DNA from 4 places in the Chitinimonas koreensis genome. Region 4 is predicted to be linked to each of the others. Evidence: predicted binding sites of a transcription regulator. Region 4 holds the regulator's gene; each other region holds the start of a gene.
The links. Region 4 encodes sigma-54, which starts transcription at its own class of promoters, with help from an activator protein. Its sites were predicted from a motif close to CTGGCACGCTTCATGCTT; they were not measured.

Region 1 (2,198 bases), 810 kb from region 4:
CCGTGGCGGCCGGCGCCGGTCGGGTAGAGCGCGGCGTTCATCAGCGCCACTTCCGACGACGCGCTGGCGTCGGCAGGGATGCCGTCGGCGCTCACCAGCACGTCGCCGCGCAGCACGCCGGCCGCCGCCGCCGGCGAGCCCGGCTCGACGTAGGCCACGCGCAGGCCGCGCGGCGGCGTGCTGCTGGTCATGTGCCACTCGATGCCGTAGCCGAGCACCGCGCCCGACTGCGACAGCGCATCCCATTCCCGGGTCGGGTAGATGAAGCTGAACTGGTCCTTGCGCTTGCCCGAGGCGGTGCGCGCCGGCGTCTTCAGCGCTTCGAAATAGTTGTCGAGCGAGCCGTAGACGTCGCGCTCGTCCGAGTAGGCCGCCGCCGCGGCGTTCACCGCCGGGATCTCGCCGTACCACAGGTAGGCCTCGCCCATGTAGGCGCGCAGCCAGGCCTTCTCGTCGGCCAGGGTGCCCGGCGTGGTGGCCGCGCTGGCGTCCTGGCGGTACGGGTTGTTGGCCGCGCACTTCTGCGCCACCGCCACGCCGCCACCGCCGTTGCTCCCGCCGCCGTTCCATGGCGCCGGGCCCGATCCTTCGCCGCCGCCGCCGCAACCGGCCAGCAGCAGGGCCAGCGCGAGCGTGGCGAGGACGCCGGACGGCGCGTTGTTCTTGTTGGACGACATGGCTGTTTTCCTCCCCGGGCGACGGGCCGGTGCGTTTTCAGAAAGGGCGCGAGGGTAGCGGGAAGCCCGGTGTCATACAAGCCGGCCGGCCGCGACGGCCGCCGCCGCTCCGCACAGCTGCGGTGCATGCCGCTGCTGCAATGCACAAACCGCGCGCACGGACCGGGCCGCGCCGCGGCCATCATGCCTGCAAGCCCTTGATCCAGCTAGGCCACGACGCTGGCACGGCAGTTGCTGTTAGCGTTCCGCCAGAATGAAGCAGCACCCAACGGTTCAACGGCGGACCGCTGGCCTGGCAAGACAACGGTTCAACGTCGAACCCTCGAATCCGGACAAAGGCGTCCTCGCTACGCGGCGGTCTCTCATCGCAGACCCGCCGCCCAGCGCGGACGCCTTTTTTGCGTCTTCACGCATGGAGAACACAGATGGACAAGGGTTTCTGGAAAGCGGGCCACCCGCCCACGCTGCTGTCGGCCTTCCTCTATTTCGACCTGAGTTTCATGGTCTGGGTGCTGCTCGGCCCGCTGGCGGTGCACATCGCCCGCGACCTCGGCCTCACCCCGGCGCAGAAAGGCCTGATGGTGGCCACCCCGCTGCTGGCCGGCGCGCTGCTGCGGCTGGTGATGGGCGTGCTGGTCGACCACCTGCGGCCCAAGCGCGCCGGCGCGATCGGCCAACTGATCGTGATGGCGGCGCTGGCGGTGGCCTGGCTGGCCGGCGTGCACAGCTTCGGCCAGGTGATGCTGCTGGCGGTCTTCCTCGGCGTGGCCGGCGCCTCGTTCGCGGTGGCGCTGCCGCTGGCCAGCCGCTGGTATCCGCCGCACTACCAGGGCGCCGCCATGGGCATCGCCGGCGCCGGCAACTCGGGCACCGCCATCGCCGCGCTGTTCGCGCCCTCGCTGGCCAAGGCTTTCGGCTGGAACGCGGTGTTCGGCCTGGCGCTGGCGCCGCTGGCGCTGGTCTTCCTGGTCTACCTGGCTTTCGCCCGCGACAGCCCCGACTGCCCGCCGGCCAAGAAGCTGTCGGCCTACCTCGCCGTGCTGCGCGACCGCGACGCCTGGTGGTTCATGTTCTTCTACTGCGTCACCTTCGGCGGCTTCTCCGGCCTCGCCTCCTCGCTCACCGTCTATTTCAACGACCAGTACGGGCTCGACCCGGTCAAGGCCGGCTTCTACACCGCGCTGTGCGTGTTCGCCGGTTCCCTGATGCGGCCGATCGGCGGCGCGCTGGCCGACCGCGTCGGCGGCATCCGCTCGCTGCTGGTGCTGTACACGCTGGCCTCGGCCTGCCTGTGGCTGGTCGGCCGCGACCTGCCCGAGGCCTGGATGGCGCTGACCGCCCTGGTGGCCGGCATGCTGTGGCTGGGCATGGGCAACGGCGCGGTGTTCCAGCTGGTACCGCAGCGCTTCCGCCGCGAGATCGGGGTGATGACCGGGCTTGTCGGCATGGCCGGCGGCATCGGCGGCTTCCTGCTGGCGGCCGGGCTCGGCTATTCCAAGCAGCTCACCGGCGGCTATTCGA
Region 2 (2,198 bases), 840 kb from region 4:
AGCAGCGAGGCGCCGACCATGGTCAGGGTCAGGTTGTGCGGCGTCATCGCTTCGCGGCCGTAGCCCACGCGCTTGCCGACGAAGTAGGCGCCGACCAGGCCGGCGACGGCGGCGTTGATGTGCACCACGGTGCCGCCGGCGAAGTCCAGCGCGCCCTTGGCGAACAACCAGCCGGCCGCTGCGGTGGCCGCCTCGGCCGCCTTGGCGTCGGTGTAGACGTCCGGACCGGCCCAGTACCACACCATGTGCGCCATCGGCAGGTAGCTGAAGCTGAACCAGATCACCACGAAGGCCAGCACCGCGGCGAACTTGGCGCGCTCGGCGAAGGCACCGACGATCAGGCCGCAGGTGATGGCCGCGAAAGCGCCCTGGAACACCACGTAGATCAGCTCGGAGATCACCACGCCCTTGGACCAGGTGGCGGCCACCGAGTCGGGCGTCACGCCCTTGAGGAACAGCTTGCTGAAGCCACCCGCCACGGCGTTGAGACCGCCGCCGTCGGTGAAGGCCACGCTGTAGCCGTAGACCACCCACAGCACGCTGATCAGCGAGAACACCACGAACACCTGCATCAGCACGCTGAGCATGTTCTTGCCGCGCACCAGGCCGCCGTAGAACAGCGCGAGGCCGGGGATCGACATCAGGATCACGAAGGCGGTGGCGACGAAGATCCAGGCGTTGTCGCCCTTGTTGACGACCGGCGCGGGCGCGGCGGCCGCCGGAGCGGCAGCGGCCGGTGCGGCTTCGGCGGCGGGTGCCGCGGCGGCCTCGGCCGGCTTGGGGGCATCGGGCGCGGCCGGGGCGGCGGGCGCTTCGGCTGCCGGGGCTGCGGCTTCGGCCGTGGCGGCGGGCGCGGCCGCCGGGGCCTCTTCCGCCCAGGCCGAGCCGGCTGCGCCGAGGCTCATGGCGCCGATCAGCGCCAATGCGGTAAGCAGTTTTTTCATCTCTGTCCTCCCTGGGCGGGGCTTAGAGCGCGTCCGCGCCGGTCTCGCCGGTGCGGATGCGGATGACTTGTTCGAGATCGAACACGAAGATCTTGCCGTCGCCGATCTTGCCGGTATTGGCCGACTTCTCGACGGCTTCGATCACCTGCTCGAGCAGGTCGTCCTTGACGGCGATCTCGAGCTTGACCTTGGGCAGGAAATCGACCACGTATTCCGCACCGCGGTACAGCTCGGTGTGGCCCTTCTGACGGCCGAAACCCTTGACCTCGGTGACGGTGACGCCCTGCACGCCGATGGCGGAGAGGGCTTCCCGCACCTCGTCAAGCTTGAACGGCTTGATGATGGCGCTAACGAACTTCATCTTCGCTCCTTGGAAGTTGAAAACCGGGAACTCGGTGGAATCCGGTTAGCACGCCCCGTGCCATGTTTATATTTCCTTTCAGATCAAATACATGGCCTGAATGCCGAGGGAATTCCCGCACGCCTCGCACCCTGTTGGTGCACCATCTTGGGCAGTGCAAGACGATGGTGCGCCGCCCGGTCCGACGGCGGGATTTGCTAGACTTGCAGCCGATTCTTCCAATTTTCAGGAGCACACCATGCTTGCCCAGAAGCTGTTCGACGAAGTGAGCGGCAAACTGTCCGAGGTCCTCTCCACCGGCCCGGCCCGCGACATCGAGAAGAACGTCCGTGCCGTGCTGACTGCCGGCTTCGCCAAGCTGGACCTGGTCACCCGCGAAGAATTCGAAGTCCAACAGGCGGTGCTGGCCAAGACGCGCGAGACGCTGGCCAAGCTCGAGGCGCGCATCGCCGCGCTGGAGGCGCATCACTCGGCGGCCGCGCCGGCCGGCGAAGTGGACAATCCGCAGGACGATTTCTGATCCTTCCGCCGTCTGGTCACGTCGGCGGAAGCCGCCTCATGCAAGAGCGGCTTCCGCCGCGAACGGGTTCAGCGCAGACCTGAAGCAATTCGCGGCGGAAGCCGCTCCTGCAACGGCACACCAAACAAAAAAGCCGCCCGAGGGCGGCTTTTTTGTTTGGGCTCGACGGCTCAGCCCAACTTGGCGAACACTCGCGCCGCCGCAGCGAGCGTCTCGTCGATATCGGCCTCGCTGTGCGCGGCCGAGACGAAGCCGGCCTCGTACAGCGCCGGCGCGAGGTAAACGCCCTCGCCGAGCAGGCCGTGGAAGAAGGCGTTGAAGCGCGGCTTGTCGCTGCCCATCACCTCGGCGTAGCTGCGCGGCGGCTCGGCGG
Region 3 (2,198 bases), 950 kb from region 4:
CATAAATATCAATTGCTTGCGCCATCAAGAACGATGGCACGCAAGCTGCGGACTTCCTTGTCAGGCCCGGAGCCCGGCTCCGATCCGCCCAACCGGCACCCTGCCGAACCACAAGGAAGCGACATCATGAAAATGTTCATCCTCTGGCTGCTGGGCGTTCCGCTCAGCCTGCTCATCGTCCTGAAGCTGTTCGGCGTCTTGTGAGGATCTTGCTGCCTGCCAGCAAGCTCACGCTCGCCTGCCCCCTGTAGGAGCGGCTTCAGCCGCGAACGGCGGTGCTCCTCTGCCATTCGCGGCTGAAGCCGCTCCTACGACAACACCTGCAACAACGTTCACGGCCGGCCTTACAGCGACACGCTGACCGCCTCGCCGCGCAACGCCAGCGTGCGCACCTCGCCGAGCTTGGCCAGCTGCGACACCAGGTGCCAGGACGGCCGCGGGCTGTCGATCTCGAGCAGCACCTCCATCCGCTCGCCGGTCTCGGGCAGCGTCGCCTCCATGCGGCGCACCGCGAAGCCGCGGTGGCGCACCACGCGCAGCACGCGCTCGAGCGCATCGCTGTTGTTGTCCACGCTCAGGGTCAGTTGCTTGGGCATCGTGTTTCTCCGTTATGCGGCCTTGGCGGGCCTGAAAAGACGAAGCCCCCGGTCTGCTGGACTCGGGGGCTTCTGGGTATTCGGCGGATGGGGCTTGCGTTCTAGCTTCCCTTCCGCGCACACCACAGCGCGCCCCGCGACGATTTGGTCGCGGTGCGTTTAATCATGGTGATGGCGGGACGGCGGATCATGGCGTGTTGCGATGCGTCATACGGTTGGAAGCTGTCCGCACTCTAACCGCCGCGCGCGCGGCTTGGCAAGCGCGCCGTTTTGAGGCGGCCGGCCCGCTCGCCGCCCAGCCGCGGTGCAGCGCAACGGCCGCTTCGTGCTGCGGCGCCGCATCCGCGCCGCAGAGGGCGGGCCGGCCGGCGGGAATGGCGGCGCCGGCCGATCGCCGCGGACCTCGCCATGATCGCAAAAACCGTTTCGAACCAATCGCTTGCTCGCCTCGGCGAGGCCGGCCGCGGAAGTGCCGCCACGGGCTGGCACGGCTCCTGCTATATCGACCCTCGAAGCGCGGCTCAATGGCGAGCCGGATCACGCTACAGATTCGTTGGGGAGTCTGATTGGGAGCCCAAGCCGGCGGTTTCGACCGCCGGCGGATAGCTCCGGTGGCACGGGCGGTTCGCCGTCTGCGCCCAGGGACAACGGCGTCCTTTGGCTGGCTCGACCGGTCGGAGTGCGCCGTTTTTTTTTTCGGGCGGCACACAGCACAGGAAACCGCATGGAACAGCCCGCCGAAGTGATGCATCCAGCCGGCAGCGACCGGCCGGAAAAGGAAGAGGTCCAGGTCGGCTTCATCCCGCTGACCGACTGCGCCTCGGTGGTGATGGCCGCCGTGCTCGGCTTCGACCGCAAGTACGGCATCCGCATCGTGCCGCGGCGCGAGGCGAGCTGGGCCGCGATCCGCGACAAGCTGGCCGGCGGCGAGCTCGACGCCGCCCATGCGCTGTACGGCCTGGTCTACGGCGTGCAGATGGGCATCGGCGGGCCGCAGTGCGACATGAACGTGCTGATGACGCTGAACCAGAACGGCCAGGCCATCACCCTGTCGAGCCGGCTGGCGGCCGACGGCGCGACCGACGGCGAGCGGCTCGCCCGCAAGGCCCGCGCCGCGCCGCGCACGCTGACCTTCGCCCAGACCTTCCCGACCGGCACCCACGCCATGTGGCTGTACTACTGGCTGGCGGCCCACGGCATCGATCCGCTGCGCGACGTGAACACCATCGTGGTGCCGCCGCCGCAGATGGTGGCGCACATGCGCGTCGGCAACATGGACGGCTTCTGCGCCGGCGAGCCGTGGCACCAGCGCGCGATCGCCGAGCGCGCCGGCTTCACCGCGGCGACCAGCCAGGCGATCTGGCCCGGCCATCCGGAGAAGGTGCTCGGTACCACCGCGGCCTTCGCCCGCCGTCACCCCAACACCGCGCGCGCGCTGGTGATGGCGCTGCTCGACGCCTCGCGCTGGATCGACGCCCAGGCCAACCGGCGCCGGGTGGCCGAGACGCTGGCCGACCGGGCCTACGTGAACTGTGCGGTGGATTCGATCGAACAGCGGCTGGCCGGCCGCTACGACGACGGCCTGGGCCGCAGCTGGCAGGA
Region 4 (2,198 bases):
GGCGGCAGGATGGAGGCGATCAGGGCCATGGCAGAGAGATGGGTTCGGCGCCGGCGGCGCGGAGAGGCCGCCATTGTACGCCGGCCAGAGGGCGCGACAAGGAGCGCTTGCTCGCCGGCAGTCCCGTTGCGGTGAAATCGATCGGCATGCGGTTCAGACCGCTCCGGCAGGCATGGATTCCCGCCTTCGCGCGCCGGCGGTCACGCAAAAGAAAAGCGGGAACGGTGTCCCTGTACCGTTCCCGCGCCCTCGCGTGCGATTAGGTGTGCTGCAAGTCCGCTCACGCGGCGGGCTGTTCGCTCTCCTGGTACTTCAACGGTTCGGCGTGACGGTCGCCGTAGCGCTTTTCCTTGTGCTTGAGGACCTGTCGATCGAGCTTGTCCGCGACCAGGTCGATGGCGGCATACATGTCGGGCTCGCAGGCCTCGACGTGGATGTCCTTGCCTCGCAGGTGGACGTTGACCTCGACCTTCTGCTGCAGCTTGTCGACCGACAGGGTGACGTTCATGTCGATGACGTGGTCGAAGTGGCGCGTCACGCGTTCCAGCTTGGTTTCCACGTAGTCGCGGATGGCCGGGGTGACGTCGAGATGGTGCCCACTGATGGTCAGGTTCATACAACTCTCCTTGTGCTGAAGGATGCCGCCGGGCCGACGCCCGGACTGCGGGAGTCGGTGGCGGCTATAGGGACTTTCTTTGGTTCACGGGAGGGATTTGCAAGGCTTCACGGTATTTGGCGACGGTACGGCGGGCGACGTTGATGCCCTGCTTGCCGAGCACGTCGGCGATCGTGCTGTCGCTCAACGGCTTCTTGCCGTCTTCGTTCTGGATCAGCTGCTTGATCAGCGCCTTGATGGCGATGGCCGAGCATTCGCCGCCGGAGTCGGTCTCGACGTGGCTGCCGAAGAAATACTTGAACTCGTAGATGCCGCGCGGCGTGAGCATGTACTTCTGGGTGGTCACGCGCGAGATGGTCGATTCATGCAGGTCGAGCTCCTCGGCGATGTCGCGCAGCACCAGCGGGCGCATGGCGACCTCGCCGTGCTCGAAGAAGCGCTGCTGTTTCTCGACGATGGCCTGGGCGACGCGGAGGATGGTTTCGAAGCGCTGCTGGACGTTCTTGATCAGCCACTTGGCCTCCTGCAACTGGCCCGACAGGCCGGCTCCGTTTTCGCGGTGTTGTCGCAGGATGTTGGCGTACAACTGGTTCACCTTGAGCTTGGGCATCGCGGCTTCGTTGAGCTGAACCGTCCAGCCCTGCCGCTGCTTCTTGACCACCACGTCGGCCACGACGTAGCGGGTGTCGGTCGCGCCGAACGCGGCACCGGGGCGAGGGTTGAGACGCTGGATCAGCGTCTGCGCCGCCTTCAGTTCCTCGTCGTCGCATTTGAGCGTCTTCTTGAGCCTACTGTAGTCCTTGTTCGCCAATAAATCGAGGCAGTCGGCGACCACCGTGCAGGCCAGCGCGCAGGCCGCTTCGTCGGCATGGAACTGCTTGAGCTGCAGGGTCAGGCAATCACCCAGGTTGACCGCGCCGACGCCGGCGGGTTCCAGCTGGCGGATCAATTGCCAGGCGACCTGCAATTCCTCGAGCTCGATCTCGAGCTCCTCCCGCAGTGATTCCGGGATCAGCTCGAAGATTTCTTCGAGCGGGGTGGTCAGGTAGCCGTCGTCGTCGAGCGCGTCGATCACCAGGGTGGCGACCGCGTGGTCGCGCTGGCTGATCGGCAGCAGGCCGAGCTGCTCGAGCAGGTGCTCGCGCAGCGTGAACACGCGGGCGACGTTGGCATGCGGGTCGAACTCGTCGTCGTCCTCGCGCTGGCGGCCGCCGCCGGCGGCCTCGCTCCAGTAGTTGTCGCCGAGCGCGTCGTCGAAGTCGAAGTCGGGCTCGCCGGCCGGCGCGTCCTCGGCCGCCGCCGGCGGCGCCTCGGCCGTCGGCGCGGCGTAGTCGGCCGGGCCTTCGGCCGGCGCGCCGTCCTCGCGGACCGCGTGGGTCTCGGGCTCACCCTCGTCCTCGCGCTCGAGCATCGGGTTGTCCTGCAGGAATCGTTCGATCTCCTGGTTCAGATCGAGCGTGGACAGCTGCAGCAGCTTGATCGACTGCTGCAGTTGCGGCGTCAGCGTGAGGGACTGGGAGAGCTTGAGCTGGAGGGATGGTTTCATGCCGGTCTTTGGGTGCGCGGCTCAGAGTTTGAAATG

Region 1: H9L41_RS05705 (nitrate/nitrite transporter) is a predicted target of sigma-54. The motif match lies at 897-914, and genes of this name have one in related genera.
Region 2: glnK (P-II family nitrogen regulator) is a predicted target of sigma-54. The motif match lies at 1,352-1,369, and genes of this name have one in related genera.
Region 3: H9L41_RS06295 (CmpA/NrtA family ABC transporter substrate-binding protein) is a predicted target of sigma-54. The motif match lies at 1,079-1,096, and genes of this name have one in related genera.

Annotation. Positions count from the first base shown of each region.
Region 1 covers NZ_CP060704.1:1,335,821-1,338,018, reverse strand. The annotation lists gene H9L41_RS05710 (S41 family peptidase) at 1-677, opposite strand, end outside; gene H9L41_RS05705 (nitrate/nitrite transporter) at 1,103-2,198, shown strand, end outside.
Region 2 covers NZ_CP060704.1:5,338,516-5,340,713, forward strand. The annotation lists gene H9L41_RS22745 (ammonium transporter) at 1-944, opposite strand, end outside; gene glnK (P-II family nitrogen regulator) at 967-1,305, opposite strand; gene H9L41_RS22755 (accessory factor UbiK family protein) at 1,544-1,825, shown strand; gene hemL (glutamate-1-semialdehyde 2,1-aminomutase) at 1,996-2,198, opposite strand, start outside.
Region 3 covers NZ_CP060704.1:1,473,457-1,475,654, reverse strand. The annotation lists gene H9L41_RS06305 (hypothetical protein) at 34-204, shown strand; gene ilvM (acetolactate synthase 2 small subunit) at 345-596, opposite strand; gene H9L41_RS06295 (CmpA/NrtA family ABC transporter substrate-binding protein) at 1,321-2,198, shown strand, end outside.
Region 4 covers NZ_CP060704.1:525,251-527,448, forward strand. The annotation lists gene ptsN (PTS IIA-like nitrogen regulatory protein PtsN) at 1-29, opposite strand, end outside; gene hpf (ribosome hibernation-promoting factor, HPF/YfiA family) at 281-616, opposite strand; gene H9L41_RS02105 (RNA polymerase factor sigma-54) at 681-2,162, opposite strand; gene lptB (LPS export ABC transporter ATP-binding protein) at 2,184-2,198, opposite strand, start outside.